Linked DNA regions of Nodosilinea sp. FACHB-141. The main gene of each other region encodes a partner of the protein of the gene in region 2 in a complex. Links are inferred from orthologs where the notes say so. Each region holds a gene or a part of one and is shown on either strand. Other genes may lie near its edges. The genes, in order: mnmE and mnmG.

The links.
Region 1: the proteins of mnmG (region 2) and mnmE are in contact, whole or in part, in a solved structure (PDB 9HIP), measured with the Escherichia coli proteins. The link is inferred for Nodosilinea sp. FACHB-141 from one-to-one orthologs.

What each region holds. Positions count from the first base shown.
Region 1 is NZ_JACJPP010000020.1:85,727-88,960, forward strand. The notes cover bases 54-2,967. They hold mnmE (tRNA uridine-5-carboxymethylaminomethyl(34) synthesis GTPase MnmE), read right to left. Parts: upstream 2,262-2,967; coding sequence 846-2,261; downstream 54-845. Other genes in these bases: H6F59_RS20405 (class I SAM-dependent methyltransferase), read left to right, coding at 66-731; H6F59_RS20415 (DUF2062 domain-containing protein), read left to right, coding at 2,507-2,967. Also shown: more of H6F59_RS20415, read left to right, coding at 2,968-3,079; dapB (4-hydroxy-tetrahydrodipicolinate reductase), read right to left, coding at 3,050-3,234. UniProt on the Escherichia coli protein: Exhibits a very high intrinsic GTPase hydrolysis rate. Involved in the addition of a carboxymethylaminomethyl (cmnm) group at the wobble position (U34) of certain tRNAs, forming tRNA-cmnm(5)s(2)U34.
Region 2 is NZ_JACJPP010000007.1:120,768-123,954, reverse strand. Bases 232-3,098 are described here. They hold mnmG (tRNA uridine-5-carboxymethylaminomethyl(34) synthesis enzyme MnmG), read right to left. Parts: upstream 2,693-3,098; coding sequence 770-2,692; downstream 232-769. Other genes in these bases: H6F59_RS03975 (aminotransferase class V-fold PLP-dependent enzyme), read right to left, coding at 2,772-3,098; H6F59_RS03985 (SDR family oxidoreductase), read right to left, coding at 232-727. Also shown: more of H6F59_RS03985, read right to left, coding at 1-231; more of H6F59_RS03975, read right to left, coding at 3,099-3,187. UniProt on the Escherichia coli protein: NAD-binding protein involved in the addition of a carboxymethylaminomethyl (cmnm) group at the wobble position (U34) of certain tRNAs, forming tRNA-cmnm(5)s(2)U34.

The DNA.
Region 1 (3,234 bases), on a different replicon or contig from region 2:
AACCCCTGACTTTCTTCTCAATTTCTCAGGTCGATGCTGTACTTTTGCGCCCCTGCCTAGCTGCTATGAGCAATCAAACCCTACCCCTCGATGATCGCCTCTACCGCTACTTGATCGATCACTCGGTACATGAACCCGAAGTGCTCGTCGCTCTGCGCCATGAGACCGCTCAGCATCCTATGGCCCAGATGCAGATTGCTCCCGAGCAGGGGCAGTTTATGGCGCTGCTGGTGCAGCTCTTGGGAGTGACCAAGGCGCTAGAAGTCGGCGTTTTTACGGGCTATAGCGCCCTGCGAGTGGCGCTGGCGATGCCCCCGGAAGGCAAGCTGGTGGCCTGTGATGTAAGTGAGGAGTACACCGCGATCGCCCGCCGCTACTGGGAAAAAGCTGGGGTCGCCCACAAAATTGACCTGCGCATCGCCCCTGCCACCGAAACTTTGGATCAGCTCATTCAGGCGGGTGAAATCAACAGCTTTGACTTTGCCTTTATTGATGCCGACAAAAACGGCTACCCCACCTACTACGAGCAGGCGCTCCAGCTGGTGCGCCCCGGCGGCCTCATTGCACTGGACAATGTGCTGTGGTCGGGCCAGGTAGCCGACCCCGCTGTGCAGGACAGCCGCACTAATACCCTGCGCCGCCTCAATGAGGCGATCCACAACGACGATCGCGTCGTCGCCAGCTTAGTTCCCATCGCCGATGGTCTGACCCTGGTGATGAAAAAGCGGTAGGGCTCAATCCCGCAGGACTCGCTTGGGAAGCGTAGCTAACGTATTAAGCCAGGAGTAGCTGAGCTTAGGGAGACTGTGATACCTGTAACAGAATAATTTCTCAAAGTTGCCGGATTATTTGCCAATGCAGAACCGGCTGAAAATTTCATCGAGCATAGATTCGGTGATTTCATCGCCGGTAATGCTACCCAGGGCCGCGATCGCAATCCTCAAATCGATCGTCCAAAAATCTAGTGGTAGCTGATTCTCAATGGTTTGCTGCACCTGGTGGAGCGCATTGCGGGCTGCAGTCAGAGCCGCTCCCTGGCGCTGGTTAATGGTGAACTCTAGATTGGCCGTGGTGAGCTGGTCGGCGTGGATCGCGTTGAGAATTGCGCGCTCAAGGGCATCAATCCCCTGCTGCTGGGCCGCGGCGGTGTGAACCACAGGCAAGTCCTTTGGGAAAACAAGATCCTTTACAACGTCGGCAGTGACCAGATCTACTTTGTTAACAACCAAAATTAGAGAAGTTTTCTGTACCGACTCGTAGAGCTGTTGGTCGGCGCCCGTCCACCCGGCGGTGGCGTCGATGGTGAGCAGCACCAGATCTGCGCCCTGGGCCACCTGGCGCGATCGCGCAATGCCCATTTGCTCCACTGGGTCGCTGGCCTCGCGAATGCCTGCTGTATCGAGCACCTGAATAGGGATGCCGCCCACCACCAGCTGCGACTCCACCACATCGCGGGTGGTGCCGGGCAAGTCGGTGACAATGGCACGATCGCAGCGGCTCCAGGCGTTGAGCAGGCTTGACTTGCCCACGTTGGGACGACCTACAATCGCTACCTTGAGCCCGGTGCGCAGTAGTTCCCCCGATTCTGTCGTGGCCAGTATGCGATCGATCTCTGCCAGCACAGTGGCTACTTGCGATCGCACCGTCTTCTCATCCAGCGGCGGCAGGTCGTCTTCAAAGTCGATGCGGGCCTCTACCTCGGCTAGCACGTCGAGGCAGGTCGAGCGCAGCTGGCGGATGGGCTGGGTGAGTTTGCCCTGCACTCCAGCCAGGGCTGTTTTCGCCGCCAGATTTGACTGCGCCGCCACCAGATCGGCCACCCCTTCTGCCTGAGTGAGGTCGAGCCGCCCGTTCAGAAACGCCCGCAGGGTAAATTCGCCCGGTTCTGCCAGCCTGGCCCCTTGGCTCAGACAGAGTTGGAGCACCTGCTGCACCGCCATCAACCCGCCGTGGCAGTGAAACTCCACCACATCCTCACGGGTGTAAGAACGAGGGGCCAGCATAAGCAGCAGCAGCGCTTCATCCACTGGCTGCTGAGTGATGGGGTCGCGCACTTGGCCATAGAGAATGCGGTGGCTTTCCCAGGGTTGTTTGCCGGGGGCATGGAATAGTTTGCGGGCGATCGCCACGGCCTCGGCTCCAGACAGCCTTACAATGCCGACACTGCCCTGCTGGGGGGCAATGGCGGTAGCGATCGCCGCGATTGTCTCGCTTTGAATTGTCGAGGGTAACGCCCTTTGCTGAGCGGCAGCGCCATTCATAGCATCTATCCTGCAGGGTGAAGTGATGTTGAAGCCTGGGGCGAGTCTGATAAAGCGCCGATCTACTGGGTAGAATAGAAAAGAATCTTTACGTGCCTCTAAGATTCTACTGCTGAGTCTTTCTGCTTACTAAGGGGTAGCCTACCAAGCCTTGAGGAATGGCTACCCACCTGACCGTTGAGCTGTCTCCATTTTTTACTTCCCCTGGGTTCTTGGGGAACTTAGCCTCTGGTATACCCCCGTCTATGATCACTACGCCTACAACCGAATCGACCCCCGACCCCAAGCCCGTAATGCGAAAAACGACTCAACCCCAGTGGCGGCGGCAGCTCCGCTATCTATACCTGCGGTTTTTGCGGCTCCAGGGCACTTCTGAACAGCTGGCCCGGGGTATGGCCTCGGGGATATTTTCTGGCTGCTTTCCTCTATTTGGCTTTCAAATCCTCATTGGGGTGGCCGTAGCTACGGTGCTGAAGGGCAACCGCATGATGGCAGCAGCGGCTACCTGGATCAGCAACCCCTTCACCTACGTGCCTATTTTCGCTTTTAACTACCAGGTGGGGCTGTGGCTTCTGGGGGGTAGTGCCACCCAGGCTTTTGATGACCTCGACACCCTCAAAAGCTGGATGGATATGGGCACTGAAGTGTCGGCGCGGCTGATGTTAGGCAGTACAGTAGTGGGTTTGGTGGCGGGAGTAGCCAGCTATTTTGTGGGTCTGCCGCTGATTCAACGGGTGCGATCGCGCCAGAACATCCGGCAGCAGCGCCAGCTAGCAAACCCCTCTGGGTTAGAGAACCTTGTCCAGCCCGTAGATTAACGATTTTAGGGCTATTACTCGGCGAATACAGAGCAGCACACCGGGCATAAAGCTGGCGCGATCGCTGGTGTCGTGACGCAGGGTGTAAAGCTGCCCCGGGGAGCCAAACAAAATTTCCTGGTGGGCAATTAGTCCCGGCAGCCGCACGCTGTGAA
Region 2 (3,187 bases):
GTAGTCGGGTTACCAGCGAAATCATTTTGTTACTCGTACCGTGGACAGCAATGCGCTGGCCTTTTTCCATGGCTGTGTAGGCGTAGGCGGCGACTGCCGCTGAAGTAGGCAAGGTTTTGCTCGCAAATAGCTTGGCGTCCTTAATCTCAGCCCGTGTCTGAAACTCGGACTGAGTGGGGCCAGGGCAGAGGGTGGTAGCGGTGACGCCAGTACCCTCGAGTTCAGTGGCGATCGCATCGGTAAACGACAGCACGTAGGCCTTGCTGGCGTAATACACCGCCATATACGGCCCCGGCAAAAACGCTGCCGTAGAGGCCACATTGAGAATGCGGCCCTGGCCCTGGGCAATCATGGCAGGCAGATACAGTCGCGTCAGGTGGGTCAGCGCCACAATGTTGAGCTGAAGCATGGCGTTTTGCTTGTCCCAATCGGCCTCAGCAAAAGCGGTCAGCGCCCCAAACCCGGCGTTGTTCACCAAAGCGTAGGGGGTGACACCCTTAAACTGAGTCCAGTCATAGAACTGATGGCGGGTATTGGCATCGGTGAGGTCACCCCGGTAGGTGAGCACCTGCACACCGTGAGCCTGTTGTAGCTCATCCTTAAGCTTTAGCAGGGGTTCTTCCCGACGGGCAACCAGCACCAGGTCGTGGTTATGGACCGCGCACACTTTAGCCAGTTCATAGCCAATGCCGCTAGAAGCTCCGGTGATCAGAATTGGCTTGGCCATGGTTTGCCCCCAGAGAGTCAGCTAGAGAGAATCGGCTTGATTCTAACGAATTGCCGCCGGGGCCGCCTGACCACGCCGCGACTGAATCTCTAGGTACACTAGCAGGGCGTTGACGTCGGCGGGGTTAACGCCGCCAATGCGCGAGGCCTGACCAATGGTTAGCGGTTTGACCTGATTCAGCTTTTCGCGCGCCTCTTTTGAAAGGGTGTCGATCGCCATATAGTCAAGGGATTCGGGCAGCTTACGGTTAGTGCTCTTGGCCACCTGGTCGATCTGGTTTTGCTGCCGCTGGATGTATCCCGAATACTTGATGTCGATCTCGGCCCCCTCTTTTTCTTCGCGAATCAGAGACGGGTTGCCAAGGCCGTAGCGATCTAGGTCACCGTAGTGCAGCCCCGGACGGCGCAGTAGGTCAGCCAAGGTAATGGAGCCTTTGATGCGCTGGTCAGTATCCGCCGCAATTTGCTGGCCCAGCTCATCGTGCTCTTTGACCCGAGTTTCGTGCAGGCGCTCTTTTTCGGCGGCAATGTTGTCGTACTTGCGGGTAAAGATCTCCCAGCGGCGATCGTCAATCAGCCCAATCTCGCGACCCAAGGGGGTCAGGCGCTGGTCGGCATTGTCCGATCGCAGCAGCAGCCGATATTCTGAGCGCGACGTCAGCATGCGGTAGGGTTCCCGTAGATCCTTGGTGCATAGGTCGTCGAGCAACGTGCCAATATAGCTCTGCTCGCGGGAGAACACCAGCAGCTCTTGTCCCCGCACCAGCCGCGCCGCGTTGAGCCCGGCCACAAAGCCTTGGGCAGCAGCCTCTTCATAGCCGGTGGTGCCATTTACCTGACCGGCGCAGAAAAGCCCCTCAACCCGCTTGGTCATCATGGTGGGGTAGCACTGGGTGGCGGGCAGGTAGTCATACTCCACGGCGTAGGCGGGGCGCAGCATGGCGCATTGCTCCAGGCCCGGCAGGGTGCGCAGCATGGCCAGCTGAAGTTTCTCGGGCAGGCCGGTCGAAAAGCCCTGCACATAGATTTCGGGAATGTCGCGGCCCTCGGGCTCCAGAAAAATTTGGTGGCTCTCTTTGTCGGCAAAGCGCACAATTTTGTCTTCGATGCTGGGGCAGTAGCGAGGCCCTTTCGAATCGACCCAGCCGCCATAGATCGGCGACAGGTGCAGGTTTTCTTGAATGAGCCGGTGGGTGGCGGCAGTGGTGCGGGTGAGGTGGCAGGGCATTTGCTCGCGCTCAACCCAGGCCTCGGGGTCAAAGCTAAACCAGCGCACGTCGTCATCGCCGGGCTGGGGTTCGAGCACATCGAAGTTGATCGAGCGGCGATCGACCCGCGCTGGGGTGCCAGTTTTGAGCCGTCCAGTTTCAAACCCGAGGCGGTTGAGAGTGTCAGTCAGGCCGGTGGCAGCAAATTCTCCGGCCCGGCCTGCTGCCATCGATTTGTCACCGATCCAGATCGTGCCGCCCAAAAAGGTGCCGGTAGTGAGAATAACAGCCTTGCATTTGAAGGCCACACCAAAGTAGGTTTCGACCCCCACCACCTCGTCGTTGGGACCGAGCACCAGATCCGTCACCATGCCCTCGCGAATCACTAGGTTCTCCTGGTTTTCGACGATGGTTTTCATCACGTTGGCATATTCGCGCTTATCGGTCTGGGCCCGAAGCGCCCACACGGCAGGGCCACGGGAGCTATTGAGTACGCGCTTTTGCAGGTAGGTGCGATCGGCCATTTTGCCAATTTCGCCCCCTAAAGCATCGACTTCGTGGGTGAGCTGCGATTTGGCCGGGCCGCCCACGGCGGGGTTGCAGGGCTGCCAGGCAATTTTGTCGAGGTTGAGGGTAATCATCAGCGTGCGACAGCCCAGGCGCGCCGAGGCTAAGGCCGCCTCACAGCCCGAGTGGCCACCACCAACGACGACCACATCATATTCATCGAGAAAGTCGGCGACACCTGGGGCAATCATGCAGTCTGGACAAAATAGTACTCACGGACTTCTAGTTTAGCGGGTTGCCAGTGGGTCTCTGGCCAGTGGATTTCTGAATCTATGTCAGGTCTGAGAGGATGCTTTTAATAGCAGCGACCAAGTCATCTATTTCTGACTCCAGCGTGAGGTAGTGGGTGCAGGCGCGGACGCAGTTGGGCGCTTGTAGAGTTCGGAGAAAGACATTCTGGCCCTCCAGCTCGTCCACCAGCCGCTTGTGCCAGGCTGGGGAAGGTTCGCCATTTTCTAAAACCCAAAAGGAAACTAGGCCAGAATCCGGTGGAGTTTGCCGCACCGGGCGAAGGTAGGGCAGCTCTTGCAGCTGCGACCACAGCCGCTGGCTGAGTTCCACCAGACGTTGGTAGCGTTGGGCTGCGGTGCCCCACTCGGCCTGATGGGCGATCGCCGCCCTTACCCCCGCCAGCAGCGGATAGTTTGAGGTCGCCACCTCGTAGCGCTGCCCGTTGGGCTTCCAGC